Regions from separate parts of the Paenarthrobacter sp. TA1.8 genome, predicted to be linked through region 2. Evidence: predicted binding sites of a transcription regulator. Region 2 holds the regulator's gene; each other region holds the start of a gene.
What was found. The regulator LexA, encoded in region 2, represses DNA repair genes until DNA is damaged. The targets are predictions, from matches to a motif close to TCGAACANNTGTTCGA.
Positions count from the first base shown of each region.

Region 1: a site for LexA is predicted at 2,213-2,228, ahead of ruvA (Holliday junction branch migration protein RuvA). Genes of this name have one in related genera too.
Region 3: a site for LexA is predicted at 1,240-1,255, ahead of ACNAOT_RS22135 (shikimate dehydrogenase). Genes of this name have one in related genera too.
Region 4: a site for LexA is predicted at 2,341-2,356, ahead of ACNAOT_RS07080 (LexA family protein). Genes of this name have one in related genera too.

Region 1 covers NZ_CP184287.1:2,661,555-2,665,001, forward strand. Annotated here, with positions in the region: gene yajC (preprotein translocase subunit YajC) at 1-293, opposite strand, end outside; gene ruvB (Holliday junction branch migration DNA helicase RuvB) at 437-1,513, opposite strand; gene ruvA (Holliday junction branch migration protein RuvA) at 1,506-2,150, opposite strand; gene ruvC (crossover junction endodeoxyribonuclease RuvC) at 2,254-2,832, opposite strand; gene ACNAOT_RS12280 (YebC/PmpR family DNA-binding transcriptional regulator) at 2,898-3,447, opposite strand, start outside.
Region 2 covers NZ_CP184287.1:1,735,988-1,739,434, forward strand. Annotated here, with positions in the region: gene ACNAOT_RS08145 (ATP-dependent DNA helicase) at 1-890, shown strand, start outside; gene lexA (transcriptional repressor LexA) at 896-1,639, opposite strand; gene ACNAOT_RS08155 (LysM peptidoglycan-binding domain-containing protein) at 1,988-2,347, shown strand; gene ACNAOT_RS08160 (histidinol-phosphate transaminase) at 2,426-3,447, shown strand, end outside.
Region 3 covers NZ_CP184287.1:4,743,668-4,747,114, forward strand. Annotated here, with positions in the region: gene ACNAOT_RS22130 (bifunctional sugar phosphate isomerase/epimerase/4-hydroxyphenylpyruvate dioxygenase family protein) at 1-228, opposite strand, end outside; gene ACNAOT_RS22135 (shikimate dehydrogenase) at 228-1,142, opposite strand; gene ACNAOT_RS22140 (IclR family transcriptional regulator) at 1,351-2,121, opposite strand; gene ACNAOT_RS22145 (MFS transporter) at 2,327-3,447, shown strand, end outside.
Region 4 covers NZ_CP184287.1:1,489,293-1,492,739, reverse strand. Annotated here, with positions in the region: gene ACNAOT_RS07100 (helix-turn-helix domain-containing protein) at 1-4, opposite strand, end outside; gene ACNAOT_RS07095 (MIP/aquaporin family protein) at 50-787, shown strand; gene ACNAOT_RS07090 (ArsR/SmtB family transcription factor) at 848-1,195, shown strand; gene ACNAOT_RS07085 (GNAT family N-acetyltransferase) at 1,219-1,707, shown strand; gene ACNAOT_RS07080 (LexA family protein) at 1,896-2,327, opposite strand; gene ACNAOT_RS07075 (dihydrofolate reductase family protein) at 2,754-3,350, opposite strand.

The sequences.
Region 1 (3,447 bases), 930 kb from region 2:
AGGGAAGAAGCGTCATCCGGGACAACCGGTGCTTCCTCGGGGGTGGTTTCGACCACCTTGGTGACTGCCTGGCGGTGAACCGTGGCCTGGTTACCCGGGGAAAGTTCGATGACGACCTTGTTCTCGGCTTCGTCGATGGACACGATGCGGCCAAAGAGACCGAAGCTGGTCATGACGTCGACACCAGGAGCGAACTTGGACTGCATTTCAGCCTGCTGCTGCTGGGTCTTCTTGTTGCGGCGGAACATCATGAAGACAAAGAGTCCAAGCATGACGAACAGCAATATGGTCATTGGATCCACAGGGAAGTTCCGTTCTGTACTTACGTTTTGGTTCACGGCAACGTCCCTGGCAGATCCGCATAGCGGGCATGGATCAAGGACTCGAACGTGCCGAGCGTCATACCAGTCTAGTGGGAAAAGCTGAACAGAGCGTGTTAACCGACTGTATCTATGCTTTCGGCGTGGTTTTCGTCCTCACCGAACAAGGCGAGGGTCTCTTGACCAAAGACTCCGGCCGGTACGGCGTAACCAAGGTGGGTCCAAGCCGACGCCATCGCAATTCGACCCCGCGGAGTACGTCCCAGAAGTCCCTCGCGTACCAGGAACGGTTCAGCAACGGTCTCCACCGTTTCCGGTTCTTCACCGACGGCAATGGCCAACGTGGACAAGCCAACAGGGCCACCGTTGAACTTGGTGATGAGGGCTTCCAGGACGGATCTGTCCAGCCTGTCCAAGCCACGCTCGTCTACTTCGTACATATCCAAGGCAGCTGACGCCGAACGGGCATCGATTTGATCGATGCCATGAACAAGCGCCCAGTCACGGACACGGCGCAGCAGCCGGTTGGCTATACGCGGCGTTCCCCGGGAGCGACCTGCGATCTCGGTGAAACCCGCGGAGTTTACCTTCAGGTCCAGAAGCCCGGCAGAACGGCGGAGGACGAGTTCGAGTTCGGCCACCGAATAAAACTCGAGATGCCCGGTGAAACCGAATCGGTCCCTCAAGGGCCCCGGAAGAAGTCCCGCGCGGGTGGTGGCACCTACCAGGGTGAAAGGCGGAAGCTCCAGGGGAATTGCAGTTGCGCCTGCTCCCTTGCCCACCACGATGTCCACGCGGAAGTCCTCCATGGCCATGTACAGCATTTCTTCTGCAGGCCTGGACATGCGGTGTATTTCGTCAAGGAACAGGACCTCGCCCTCCGAGAGCGAGGAAAGGATGGCAGCGAGATCCCCGGCATGCTGGATGGCCGGTCCGCTGCTGATACGCAACGGCGCGTTCATCTCCGCTGCAATGATCATGGCAAGTGTGGTCTTACCGAGTCCGGGAGGTCCGGACATCAGCACGTGGTCGGCGCTGCGGCCACGCATCTTCGAAGCCTCAAGCACCAGGGCAAGTTGCTTGCGGACCCGATGCTGTCCTACGAAGTCGTGCAGGTTCTTGGGGCGGAGAGCAGCCTCAATGACCCGCTCTTCCGGTTCCTCTCCCCCGTTGACGAGTGACTGCTCAACCACGGCTGCCTACACGGTTGCCGGCGCGCGCCCCGTCCTGGCCAAGCCAGCGCAACGTAGCCCGAAGTATTTGGGCCACGTTTCCTGCGTCTACGAGTTCCGGCGAGTCGGCCATTGCTTTGTCGATACTGCCGTTGGCGTCTTTCTCGGACCATCCCAAACTGGTCATGGCTGCGACTACCTGTGGCTTCCATTCTGCGTTCGGGGCCGCGGCGGGAGCAGCACCAGTGCCGGTTCCATGCGGAACCAACTTCCCGGCCAGCTCGAGGACAATACGGCCGGCCACCTTGGGGCCGATGCCCGGCACCTTGGTGAATGCCTTGCTGTCACCAGTGTGAGCCGCCACCCGGATGGCTTCCGGTTCGTGCACGGCGAGGACGGCCAAGGCCAAACGGGGCCCAACCCCGCTGACACTGAGCAGGACGTCGAAAACTTCGCGTTCGTCGTCGTCGGCAAATCCGAACAGCGTGAGTGAATCTTCACGGACGATCATGGAAGTGAAAAGCTTGGCTTCGGTTCCTGTTTTGAGGTGGCTCAAGGTCTGCGGTGTGGCGAAGACACTCATTCCCGCACCGTTGAGGTCGATAACAGCGGTGGACAAACCAACGTGGGCTACGGTTCCACGGAGAAAACTGATCAAGACCCGGCTCCTGAAATACTGCCTGCTCCGTTACCGTGAAAACTGCGGCCAAAGCGGACTATCCGAACATATCTACGAATACCCTAGCAAGAGCGGCCGACAATCACCGTTTGCGGCGCGCTTTTGCTTCGGCTTCGGCCCACGCTTTCTGCGCGGGAGTAAGTCCGGCCTTGCCGCTGGCACCACCGGCTGAGCCCATGCCACTGCCTGCGCGCCACGCGTGGGTGAGGGCCAGGGCCAGGGCGTCGGCAGCATCAGCCGGCTTGGGTGGAGCATCCAGACGCAGAATCTTGGTCACCAATTTGGTGACCGCATCCTTGTTGGCAGTGCCGCTGCCGGTAACTGCGGCTTTCACCTCGGAGGGTGTATGCATGGCGACCGGGATACCCCGGCGTGCCGCCGCCACGATGACGACGCCCGAAGCCTGGGCTACGCCCATCACCGTGCTCACGTTCATTTGCGAGAAAACACGTTCGACGGCGACGACATCCGGCTTGTGCAGGTCCAACCATTCGTCGATTGCCTGGGCGATGACCAGCAAACGCTTGTCCAAGGTCAACTCGGCGGACGTGCCCACCACTCCGACGGCCACCATGGTTGCCCGGCGGTTCCGCTCAATGTCCACCACACCGATGCCGCAACGGGTGAGGCCCGGATCGACTCCCAATACGCGAAGAGTCAAGTCCGGGCCTTCCTGATGGCTGTAAGCCTGCTGGTTGTCAAAATTGATGCGCTGCGCCCACCCGATTACTCGGCGTCGAGGGCAGCCTGCACTTCCTCGCTGAGGTCCGCATTGCTGTACACGTTCTGGACATCGTCCAGGTCTTCCAGCGCATCCACGAGCTTCATGAACTTCTTGGCGCCGTCAACGTCCAAGTCGACCTGCATGGACGGAACGAATTCGGCTTCGTCAGTTTCATAGTCGATGCCGGCTTCCTTCAAGGCGTCACGGATGGCCTGGAGATCGGAGGGCTCGGAGTGGATTTCCCAGTTTTCACCGCTGTCCTTGACTTCCTCGGCTCCGGCATCAAGGACAGCCATCAGGATGTCGTCTTCGCTAAGGCCGTTCTTGGGCAGGACAACAACACCCTTGCGGGCGAAGAGGTAGCTCACGGAACCGGGATCGGCGATGGTGCCGCCGTTGCGCGAAATCGCCAGTCGCACCTCGGAAGCGGCACGGTTCTTGTTGTCGGTCAGACATTCAATCAACAACGCCGAACCCTGGGGACCGCGGGCTTCGTACATGATCTCGGTGTAGTCCACCACTTCACCGGTGAGGCCCGCACCACGCTTGATG
Region 2 (3,447 bases):
TCTCCAGGAACAGCACGTTCGACCCGCACCAGGGCTATTCCCAACCGGACGAGACTGCTCCCGCCTTGCTCAACATCGCCCCGCTCAGCGTTGCCGGGCGGCTTCGCGAGGGTCTCTTCGCCGGCCACACGGTGGTGCTGACCTCCGCCACGCTGGCCATCGGCTCGGCTTTCGAACCGGCAGCAGGTGGCCTCGGCCTCATCGGCGACGGTGCCCCGAGCTGGACCGGGATCGATGTGGGTTCGCCCTTTGATTATCCCAAACAGGGTGTCCTGTATGTGGCCAAGCACCTCCCAAAACCCGGTCGTGGTACTTCCCCCGAGGCGCTCGACGAATTGGAAGACCTCATCCGTGCCTCCGGCGGGGGAGCCTTGTGTTTGTTCTCCTCACGGCGTGCGGCCGAAGAAGCAGCCGACGCCATGCGGCTCCGGCTGGACGTGGATATCCTCTGCCAAGGCGAATCCACCATGGCGGCCCTCGTGAAGCAGTTCGCGGATGAGCCTGACACATGCCTCTTCGGGACCATGTCACTGTGGCAGGGCGTAGATGTTCCGGGTGGCTCGTGCCGCTTGGTGGTCATTGACCGCATTCCCTTCCCGCGGCCCGATGATCCCCTCATGACTGCGCGCTCACGTGCGGTGGCGCAATCAGGTGGAAATGGCTTTATGGCCGTATCGGCTACGCATGCTGCCATCCGACTGGCGCAGGGTGCTGGCCGCCTGATCCGTTCAACAGGAGACAAAGGAGTAGTTGCAGTGCTCGACTCGCGGCTCTCGACGGAACGCTACGGAGGCTTCCTGCGTGCCGCCCTGCCGCCGTTCTGGGCAACGACGGACCGGGCAGTGGTCCGTGGCGTCCTGGAGCGCCTGGGCTCGGCTAAAGCCCCGTAGGGCTCCTAAAGGGAGCGCAGTACCGAAACTACCTTGCCCATGATGGTGGCTTGATCGCCCAGAATGGGTTCGTACTGCGTGTTCTGCGGAAGCAGCCACGTATGGCCATCCCTCTGACGGAAGGTCTTTACGGTTGCTTCGTCATCCAGCAGGGCTGCCACGATGTCGCCGTTGATGGCGTCATTCTGGCGGCGGACCACAACCCAGTCACCGTCACAGATGGCGGCGTCAATCATGGAATCGCCAGCCACCTTCAGCATGAATAATTCGCCATGCCCCACGAGCTGGCGGGGGAGCGCCAGCACGTCTTCCACCGTCTGGTCAGCCAGGATCGGTCCGCCGGCCGCGATCCGGCCCACCAGCGGGACCATGGCGGTATCACTGGCACTGGCTAGCTCTGTTACGGCAAGGCCCCCCGCGCTGCGAAGGGTGGTGGGCGCTTCCACGCCCGGAATGGTGCCACCATCAAGGGTCAGCGGCATCAGGACTTCCATGGCGCGGGGACGCTTGGGATCCCTGCGGAGGTAGCCAAGCTTCTCCAATTGGGACAACTGATGAGTGACGCTCGACAAACTGGCCAGACCCACGGTGTCACCGATCTCGCGCATGCTGGGCGGGTATCCGTTGTCGTTGACCGACCGTTGGATGGTCTCCAGAATCTTTTTCTGCCGGACAGTCAGGCTCTTGGGACTCTTCTGAGGCTGCTGGCTCCGCAGGGGTGCCCCGCCGCCTGTGGCTTTCGCTGCCATGTTCGCCAATGCCTTTCCATTCCGCCCGAGGCGAGCCCGGGGTCGTTGGGTCTGCAAAAAATGTCAGACCCTCCTGTTCCACTGAAACAGTGCTGTTTCTTCACTCAAACGTAGGGCAGGCACAGGCGTTTATCAAACATTTGTTCTAGCGAGTCTCGACACCGTTCGTTGATAAGTGCTAAAAATGTCATAGCAAGGTTCGAATATGTGTTCTATAAACCTGATGCTGGAGCCGAATGTTCGAACAGAGTGTTCGAACATCCGGGATCAGAGGACGGGAACGCAAAGAATTGGCCGCCAAGCTCCGGGCACCCCGGAACCTGGCAATAGCTCAGAAGGGCTCAGCTCATGTCCGCAGTCACTACGTTCGCTGAATTCCGCACCACTCAGGCGCCCGCTCGCCTGCGTCTGACCCGGCGGGGACGGATTGTCTTCTTCGGCATCCCGGCAATGCTGTTGGTGGCGGCGCTGCTGACCCTCGCCGGTTTTATCAACTCCCCGGCCAAGGCGTCGGACTCCCAGTCCCAATTGCGTCCGCCCGTTGCAGTCACTGTCACCGTCCAGCCGGGGCAATCCCTCTGGGGCATCGCCGGCGCCGCCGCTCCGGAGCGGGACCCGCGTGATGTCATCGCGGAGATCATCCAGCTGAACGACCTCCGCGGCGGCCGCATTCTGCCCGGTCAGCAGCTGTTCGTCCCTGCAAACTGAGTCGTCCACAGTCCGAAGGAACCGATCGCCCGGCGTCACAGTTAGTCGGCAGTCCGGGCCGCCCCTTAAACTGTGATGGTGAGTGACCAGCTTGAGCGACTTGACAGACTTCCCCTCCGGACCAACCTGCGTGGACTGAGCCCCTATGGCGCACCGCAGCTTGACGTCCCCATCCTGCTCAACGTCAACGAAAACACTCATGGCGTCCCCGCGGATGTCCAGGCCGCCATCACCGAGGCTGTCGCCGCGGCGGCCACAGGACTGAACCGCTATCCGGACCGCGAGTTCACTGAACTACGGGAAGCGCTGGCCGAGTACCTTGGCCACGAACTTTCTCCGGACAACATCTGGGCCGCCAACGGATCCAATGAAGTCCTGCAGCAAATCCTCCAGGCATTTGGTGGACCGGGACGCAAAGCGCTCGGTTTCCCGCCCACGTACTCCATGTACCCCCTTCTGGCGAGTGGCACGGACACGGAGTATGTCCGCGGAGTGCGTGCTGACGACTACGGGCTGGACGCCGAATCGGCCGCCGCGCAGGTTCGGGAAACGGGCGCCAACATCGTGTTCCTGTGCTCACCGAACAACCCAACCGGTACAGGGTTGGGCTTGGACGTTGTCGAAGCCGTCTACGAGGCCGGAGAAGCGAGCCAGGCCATCGTGATCGTGGACGAGGCGTATCACGAGTTCGCGCACGACAATACTCCGAGCGCCTTGACGTTGTTGCCAGGACGCGAGCGGTTGATCGTCTCGCGCACCATGAGCAAAGCGTTCGCCCTTGCAGGTGCCCGGCTCGGCTACATGGCGGCAGCCCCGGAAGTCACAGACGCCATCAGGCTGGTCCGCCTTCCGTACCACTTGTCTGCCGTCACTCAGGCAACGGCCCTGGCTGCGCTCAACCACCGCGAAGCCCTGATGGCCGACGTCGAGGACATCAAGGTACAACGCGACCGGATTGTGACTGAGCTCCTTCGCATGGGCCTCAAGCCCTCGGCCTCCGACTCCAACTACGTCTTCTTTGGCGGCCTCGAGGAGCCGCACAAGATTTGGCAGGGCCTGCTCGATGCCGGTGTGCTGATTCGCGACGTCGGCATCCCCGG
Region 3 (3,447 bases), 1.9 Mb from region 2:
GGCTTTGAGCAGGTCCGGAGTGACGCCGTCGAAATCCCGGAACGGTTGGTAGAGGTCCAATCCCAGGCCGAGGTCCGCGGCCATTTTCCGGACGTCTTCGGGGCTGTGCGGGGACGTGACGAGGTCCTGCTCGAAGATCTCGATGCCGTCAAAGCCCGCAATGGCGCAGGCCTGCATCTTCTCCTTCAACGTGCCGGACAGGCAAACCGTGGCGATTCCGGTGCGCATCAGTTGCCCGCCTTCGTCAGCTCGGGGGTCAGGGCAGCCGCAGCGTCTTCCACTGCGATCAGCTCCAGGAAGTGCGCCCGCATCCGTTCACGATCAGCTTCGCGTCCGGTGATGAGTTGGAAGGCGTCGGCCGCCTGGCCGACTGCCATCCGGCCTCCGTCGAGGACATCGCAGCCCTTGCCACGTGCCTCGCGGACCAGTTGCGTTTCGATCGGGCGGTACACGATGTCCGCGACCCAGTGCCGGGGTTCCAGGAGATCGATGTCGAGGGGCAGGCCCGGGTGCTCGGCCATGCCGATCGGTGTGCAGTGCACCAGGCCGTCGGCGAGGGGCATGATCCCGCTTAGCTCTGCGGTAGTGCGCGGCGTGACTGTGGCCGCCGGGAAGAGTCCGCCGAGTTCCGCGGCGCGTTCCGCGGCGCGGGATGGGTCCATGTCAACGAGGTCCAGCGTGACGACCCCTGCTTTGAGGAGCGCATACGCGACGGCCGAACCGGCACCGCCGGCACCAAGCTGGACCACGCGGTCGAGCTTTGCGCTCGGCAGCCCAGAGGTGAGTGCCGCGCCGAAGCCGGAGAAGTCTGTGTTGTGGCCGATGAACCGGCCGTCCTGAATGAGGACCGTATTCACGGCACCCAGGCGACGGGCGTCGTCGGAAATTTCATCCAGGTGCTCAAGCACCAGCTGCTTGCACGGGTGCGTGATGTTCAGTCCGTTGAAGCCCATCCGCTGGGCTGCGGTGAGGAGGTCCCCGACGGCGGTAGCCGGCAACGCGAGTTCCAGCAGGTCGATGGGGCGGTACAGCAAGCGAAGGCCCTGCACATCGGCTTCGCGTTCGTGCATGGGCGGCGTGAGCGAGGGCATGACGCCTTCGCCTATGAGGCCCACCAGAACGGACTCGGCTCGGTTGCTCATCCTAAAGCTCCTTTGACTTCAGCACCTCGGACTTTAAGCGCTTTCTGAGGGCGCTGCCTGACCGGGTGTTTTTTAGATTACTACATGTGTTCATAATCCGCACGCTTGTTCTTATCGCGAACATTCATGCCAGGCGGTGCGTTGCGAGGCCTGCTTTACACCCTTCGTCGCCCATTTGGCGCGCAGAGCGGGCCTCGCAACGAGTGGGTCATCGCTGGGGTAGGCGGGCCGCGAGTTCAGCCGCGGCCTCCTGGAGGGTGGGTACGTGCGCTATAAGTTCTTCCATGGACATGCGGAACACCGGCACGGCGGTGGCCAGTGATGCGAATGCGTGCCCCTGGGAATTGAGGACCGGCACCGCAACTGCGCGCATGCCGATCTCGTTTTCCTCGTCCATTACTGCGTACCCCTGGCGGCGAACCTGCTCGATTTCCTCCCGAAACTTGTCCCTGTCGGTGATCGAGCGCTCGGTCAATGGATCCAGGGGCAGCTCCTCAAGGAGCCGCTTCCGCTCAATCTCGTCCTCGAACGCGACGATCGCCTTGCCTACGGAGGTGGTGTGAAGCGCCCCCAGGTGGCCGGGGTCACTGGTGACGCGAAAGGTCTTGGGGCCATCCACCTTGTTCACGGTGAGGTGATGATTGCCATCACGAACGGACAGGATCGTGGCCTCATGCGTACTCTCGGTGACTCGCTGGAGGACCGGTAGCGCGGTGGCAGCAAAGCCATGATGATTCGAGACGCGCTGACCCAGCTGGAAGACGCGCAGCCCCAGGTGGTAGCGACGGCCATCCGGCTCGTAGTCCACGAACCCATCGCGCGTCAGCGAGCCCAAAAGCCTGTAGGTGGTGCTGAAGGGGAGGTTCGCACTCCTCGCCAGATCCGCCGCACTCGCCCCACGGGGTTCATTGCCCAGTAAAACCAACAGGCTCAAGGCCTTACCGACCATGTCGGTCTTTGTGTCCTCTTTCACACTCATAGCTCGATGCTCTCATATAGTGAGAGCTATTTCTAGATGGTGGCTACTTCTCTTGACAAGTGACCCCACTCACAGTCAGTATTGCTGTATTGCACAAGTAGCTCTCACCATGCGGTTACTCGTGCAGGGATCGACCGGCCGCACCTCGCTTGGGTCTCCCCAAAGAAGCCAGATCCGCGACATCGTCGTCACAGAAGGAACACCCATGAGCCAAACAATGCCGTCAGCGACGCCAGGCACTGAAACCACCGCCGGAACGCCAAAGAAAGCTGCGCTTGCCAGCTTCCTGGGCAGCGCCGTCGAGTACTACGACTTCTTCATCTTCGGCTCTGCCGCGGCGCTGATCTTCCCCCACGTCTTCTTCCCCTCCGCCGATGCCAACGCGGCCATCATGTCCTTCGCGACCTTCGGTTTCGCCTACATCGCCCGTCCCGTGGGTGCCGTGATCCTGGGTCACTTCGGTGATCGGATTGGCCGGCAAAAGGTCCTCATGTTCACGCTGGTCCTCATGGGTGCCGCCACTTTCGTGATTGGTTGCCTCCCGGACTTCAAGACCATTGGCTGGTGGGCTCCCATCCTGCTGGTAGTTGCCCGCCTATGCCAGGGACTTTCTGCCGCTGGTGAGCAGGCCGGTGCTTCCTCCATGACTTTGGAGCACGCCCCGGACAACCGCCGCTCCTTCTTCACCTCTTGGACCCTCACCGGCACCCAGGGCGGCCAGATCCTCGCTGCGCTGGTCTTCATCCCGGTGGTGGCACTGCCCGACGACATCAAATACGGCATCGGTTGGCGCATTCCGTTCTGGCTGAGCGCCGTGGTTGTTCTGGTGGCCTTCTTTATCCGCCGCACTCTCCACGAGCCGCCGGCCTTCGCGGAAGCCAAGAAGAACAATGAGATCTCCAAACTCCCCGTTGCCGATCTCCTGAGGCTGCACTGGCGCGACGTTCTCCGCGTTGTCTGCTGCGCCTTCATCGCCGCAGTGAGTACGGTCTTTGGAACACTGGCCATCAAATACGCCCAGGATGTTGCAGGCGTCAACAGCACCATCACGCTCTGGCTGGTGGTTGCGGCCAACGTTGTTGCTTTGGGAACGCAGCCGCTGTTCGGCATGCTCTCGGACAAGATCGGCCGCAAGCCCGTGTTTATCTACGGAGCCCTTTCCAGCGCGATCATGACGCCGGTGTTCCTGCTGACCCTCGAAGGCGGCAACGTGCCGCTGATGTTCCTGGTCTCCGTGGTGTTCTTCTCCTTCGGATACGCCGCCGCCAACGCCGTATGGCCGTCCTTCTACGGCGAAATGTTCAGCACCAAGGTCCGTTTCTCCGG
Region 4 (3,447 bases), 250 kb from region 2:
TCATTGATTCAATTTTGACTGAGTTAATTCTTTGCGTCAAGCTGTTGGCATGACTTCACTCCAGCCGCCCCTGTGGCGCCGTGCCATCGCTGAATTCCTCGGCACCGCTTTGCTCGTTGCCATCGTCGTCGGCTCGGGGATCGCTGCAGCCCAACTCTCACCCAATGATGTGGGCCTGCAGTTGCTACAAAACAGCACGGCGACGGTGCTTGGGCTGACGGTATTGATCCTGGTGTTCGGGCCGGTCAGCGGCGCCCACTTCAACCCCGTGGTGTCCCTGGCCGACTGGTTCCTTGGGCGGCGCAGCGGATCCGGCCTGTCCTTGCCGGACCTCGGCCTCTACGTCCTTGCCCAAATCGCCGGCGCCATCGGCGGCAGTGTCCTCGCCAACGCGATGTTCGAAGTCGCCACCTCTATCTCGACCAAGGAGCGGGCGGCAGCGGGTCATCTGCTGGCCGAGGTGGTCGCGACCGCCGGCCTGGTCCTGCTGATCTTCTCCCTCGCAGCCACCAAACGCGGCGCCTTGGCCGCCCCCGCCGTAGGTGCTTATATCGGTGCCGCGTACTGGTTCACATCTTCGACGTCGTTCGCGAACCCGGCCGTGACCATCGGCCGTATCTTCAGCGACACCTTCGCCGGAATTGCACCGGGTTCCGTCCCACCGTTCATCGCCGTCCAGCTCCTCGGCGCGGCCGTCGGCATGGGACTTCTGCTCCTGCTCTTCCCGCATGCCGGCCGGGACGCCGATGACGTCGTCATCCCTCACTCCGAAGCAGCCAAGCACTAGAGCCGGCGTCGACATCGGCCTAAACATTGATGAATGTCAATGTTGCGGCATAATAGGTAGATGACCTCGCTGCCCCTGCTTGAACCGGACACGCAGACCACATGCTGCCCGCCGGCCGCCCCAACCCTTGGCGCTGAGGAAGCTCAGCGCCGGGCCGTGGTGTTCAAAGCGCTGGCAGACCCCAACCGGCTGCGGCTGCTCTCCATCGTCAAGGCCGCCGACGGCGGGGAGTCCTGTGTCTGCGACCTCACCGAACCGCTGGATCTCGGTCAGCCCACTGTCTCCCACCATCTGAAAATCCTGGTCGAGGCTGGTCTACTGCATCGCGAGAAGCGCGGCACCTGGGCGTACTACTCGCTGGTCCCCGGAGCCTTGGACGACGTCGCCGGAACCCTCGCAGCCCTATGAACCACGGGTTTGGAGTTCGGACCATGACGCCAACCGATTGGCCCGCCGTGCAGCGCATCTTCCAGGAAGGTATCGAGACCGGGCACGCGACCTTTGAAGAGAAGGCCCCCGATTGGGAGTCCTTCAACACCTCCAGGTTGCCGGCGCACAGGCTCGTCGCCGAAACCGCCGGGCAAGGCGTTCTGGGATGGGCCGCCGTCTCCGCCGTCTCGTCCCGGCCTGTATACGCGGGCGTGGTCGAGCACTCCATCTACGTTGCGGCCGAAGCCCGCGGCCTCGGACTCGGCAAAGCCCTCCTTCAGGCCCTCATCAACTCCACTGAACAAGGTGGAGTGTGGACCATCCAATCCAACATCTTCCCGGAAAATCACTCCAGCCTCCGGGTCCACGAAGCCGCCGGCTTCCGGATCATCGGCAGCAGGAGCCGCATCGCCCGCATGACATACGGCCCCGCCGCCGGCCAATGGCGGGACACACTCCTGCTCGAACGCCGTTCACCGGCTGTTAGCTGAGCTGTCGCAGCAAATCACACACGCCCTTTCAGCGTCGGGTTCCCCATGCCTGCCGGGGGCATTAACCGGGAAAACTTGGGACTAAGCCATTGAAATCCAAGCCGCATAGGGTGTTCGGCAAGCTGCTTGAGGAGCAATGACGCCAGCGTCAGACCGAGACGGCTTGCCATTTAACGGAAAAGCGCGCACTAAATGTGATGCAGGCACGTGGTGGCGACACCCCAAATGGTCAACTCCGACATTGCAGGGACGCGAATGTCCGGATACTTGGGATTATCGGCCTGCAGGACTACGCCCGAGGACGTGACCCGTAGCCTTTTGATGGTCAGCTCGCCATCGAGGACAGCCACGACGACGGACCCGTCCTTGGGCTCCAGCGCGCGGTTGACGATCAACTCGTCACCGTCGCTTATGCCGGCGCCCTCCATTGACTCGCCAGTCACCCTCACTACGAAAGTGCTGGTGACATCCTTGATCAGGTGCTCGTTGAGATCGATTCGACCATCAAAATAGTCCTGGGCGGGCGACGGATAGCCCGCAGCCACGGGGATAGGCGCCAGCAGCACTGACATAAGGGAAAAGCCCGCATCTATCACGCGGGGGCCGACTATCACGCCCACAACACACCTTTATTCGAATATATGTTCGATAGTTCAGTGTACAGCGGGTGACAGACATTGTGTCCACTCCTCAACGAGCGGCCTCGTTCGGCACCTCGACCATAGGCCCGTCACGACCGCCGATGACAAATTTCCCAATCACCTCTTTCCCGTTCACGTCGTAGACAGGAATCGCCACAGCTCTGTTACCGCGCGCCTCCTGCCAAGCCAAGGCGTCCGCAGGGCTTCTGAACGTCCTTCCAAGGCGGGTGCGGGCTGGGCAATCCCATTCAATGCTCTCTTCATTCGTTGTCGCGGCCTGTGCGTGCGGGACTTCGCCGCTTCGGGAACGGCCAAAAGGTTTCACGAGCCTCGAAAAAACTGCTCTATGGCGTTGCTACCCTTGCGGAGCAGTACACGGGCTTCAGTGGAGGTGCGCCGTACCCACTAGCGAATTGCCCGATACCGCACATGCGTCACCAGGCCAGTCCCGCGTACCTCTGCCTGTTCAAGTTCCAGGTTTCCCACGCCGTCGAGCAATCGCTCACCACCACCCAGGACCATGGGTGAAATGTGGAGCCGCAGCTCGTCCATGAGCCCGGCCGAAAGATACTGGCGGGCGGTCTGCGCTCCGCCGGCAATGGCTACATCTTTGTCCCCGGCAGCTTCGCGGGCCTGCGCCAGTGCCGATTCGATGCCGTCGGTGACGAAGTTGAACGTTGTCCCGCCTTCCATCTCCAACGGCTCACGGCCATGGTGGGTGAGCACGAAAACGGGTGCGTGATATGGCGGTTCCTCGCCCCACCAGCCCCGCCATTCCGTGTCCCACGCCGCCGGTCCGGGCCCCGCAAACATGTTGCGTCCCATGATGAACGCACCAGCCGCGAGAATCCCTGCGATCTCCGGCGCGTTCGTCTCCGGCTCTTCGAACATCCATCTGTGCAGGAGCTCTCCCCCGTCGCCCAAGGGCTCCTCCAGGCGCTGGTTGGGGCCAGCAACAAATCCATCCAGTGAAACAGTCAGATCGCATGTGACTTGGCTCATGCGCCCATCATGCCACCACGGCGGCCGGGGCAGAACGGTCCGCACGCGCAATGTGATCCACGTTATTACCGGCCGGTAAACAGCACGCTACGGATCG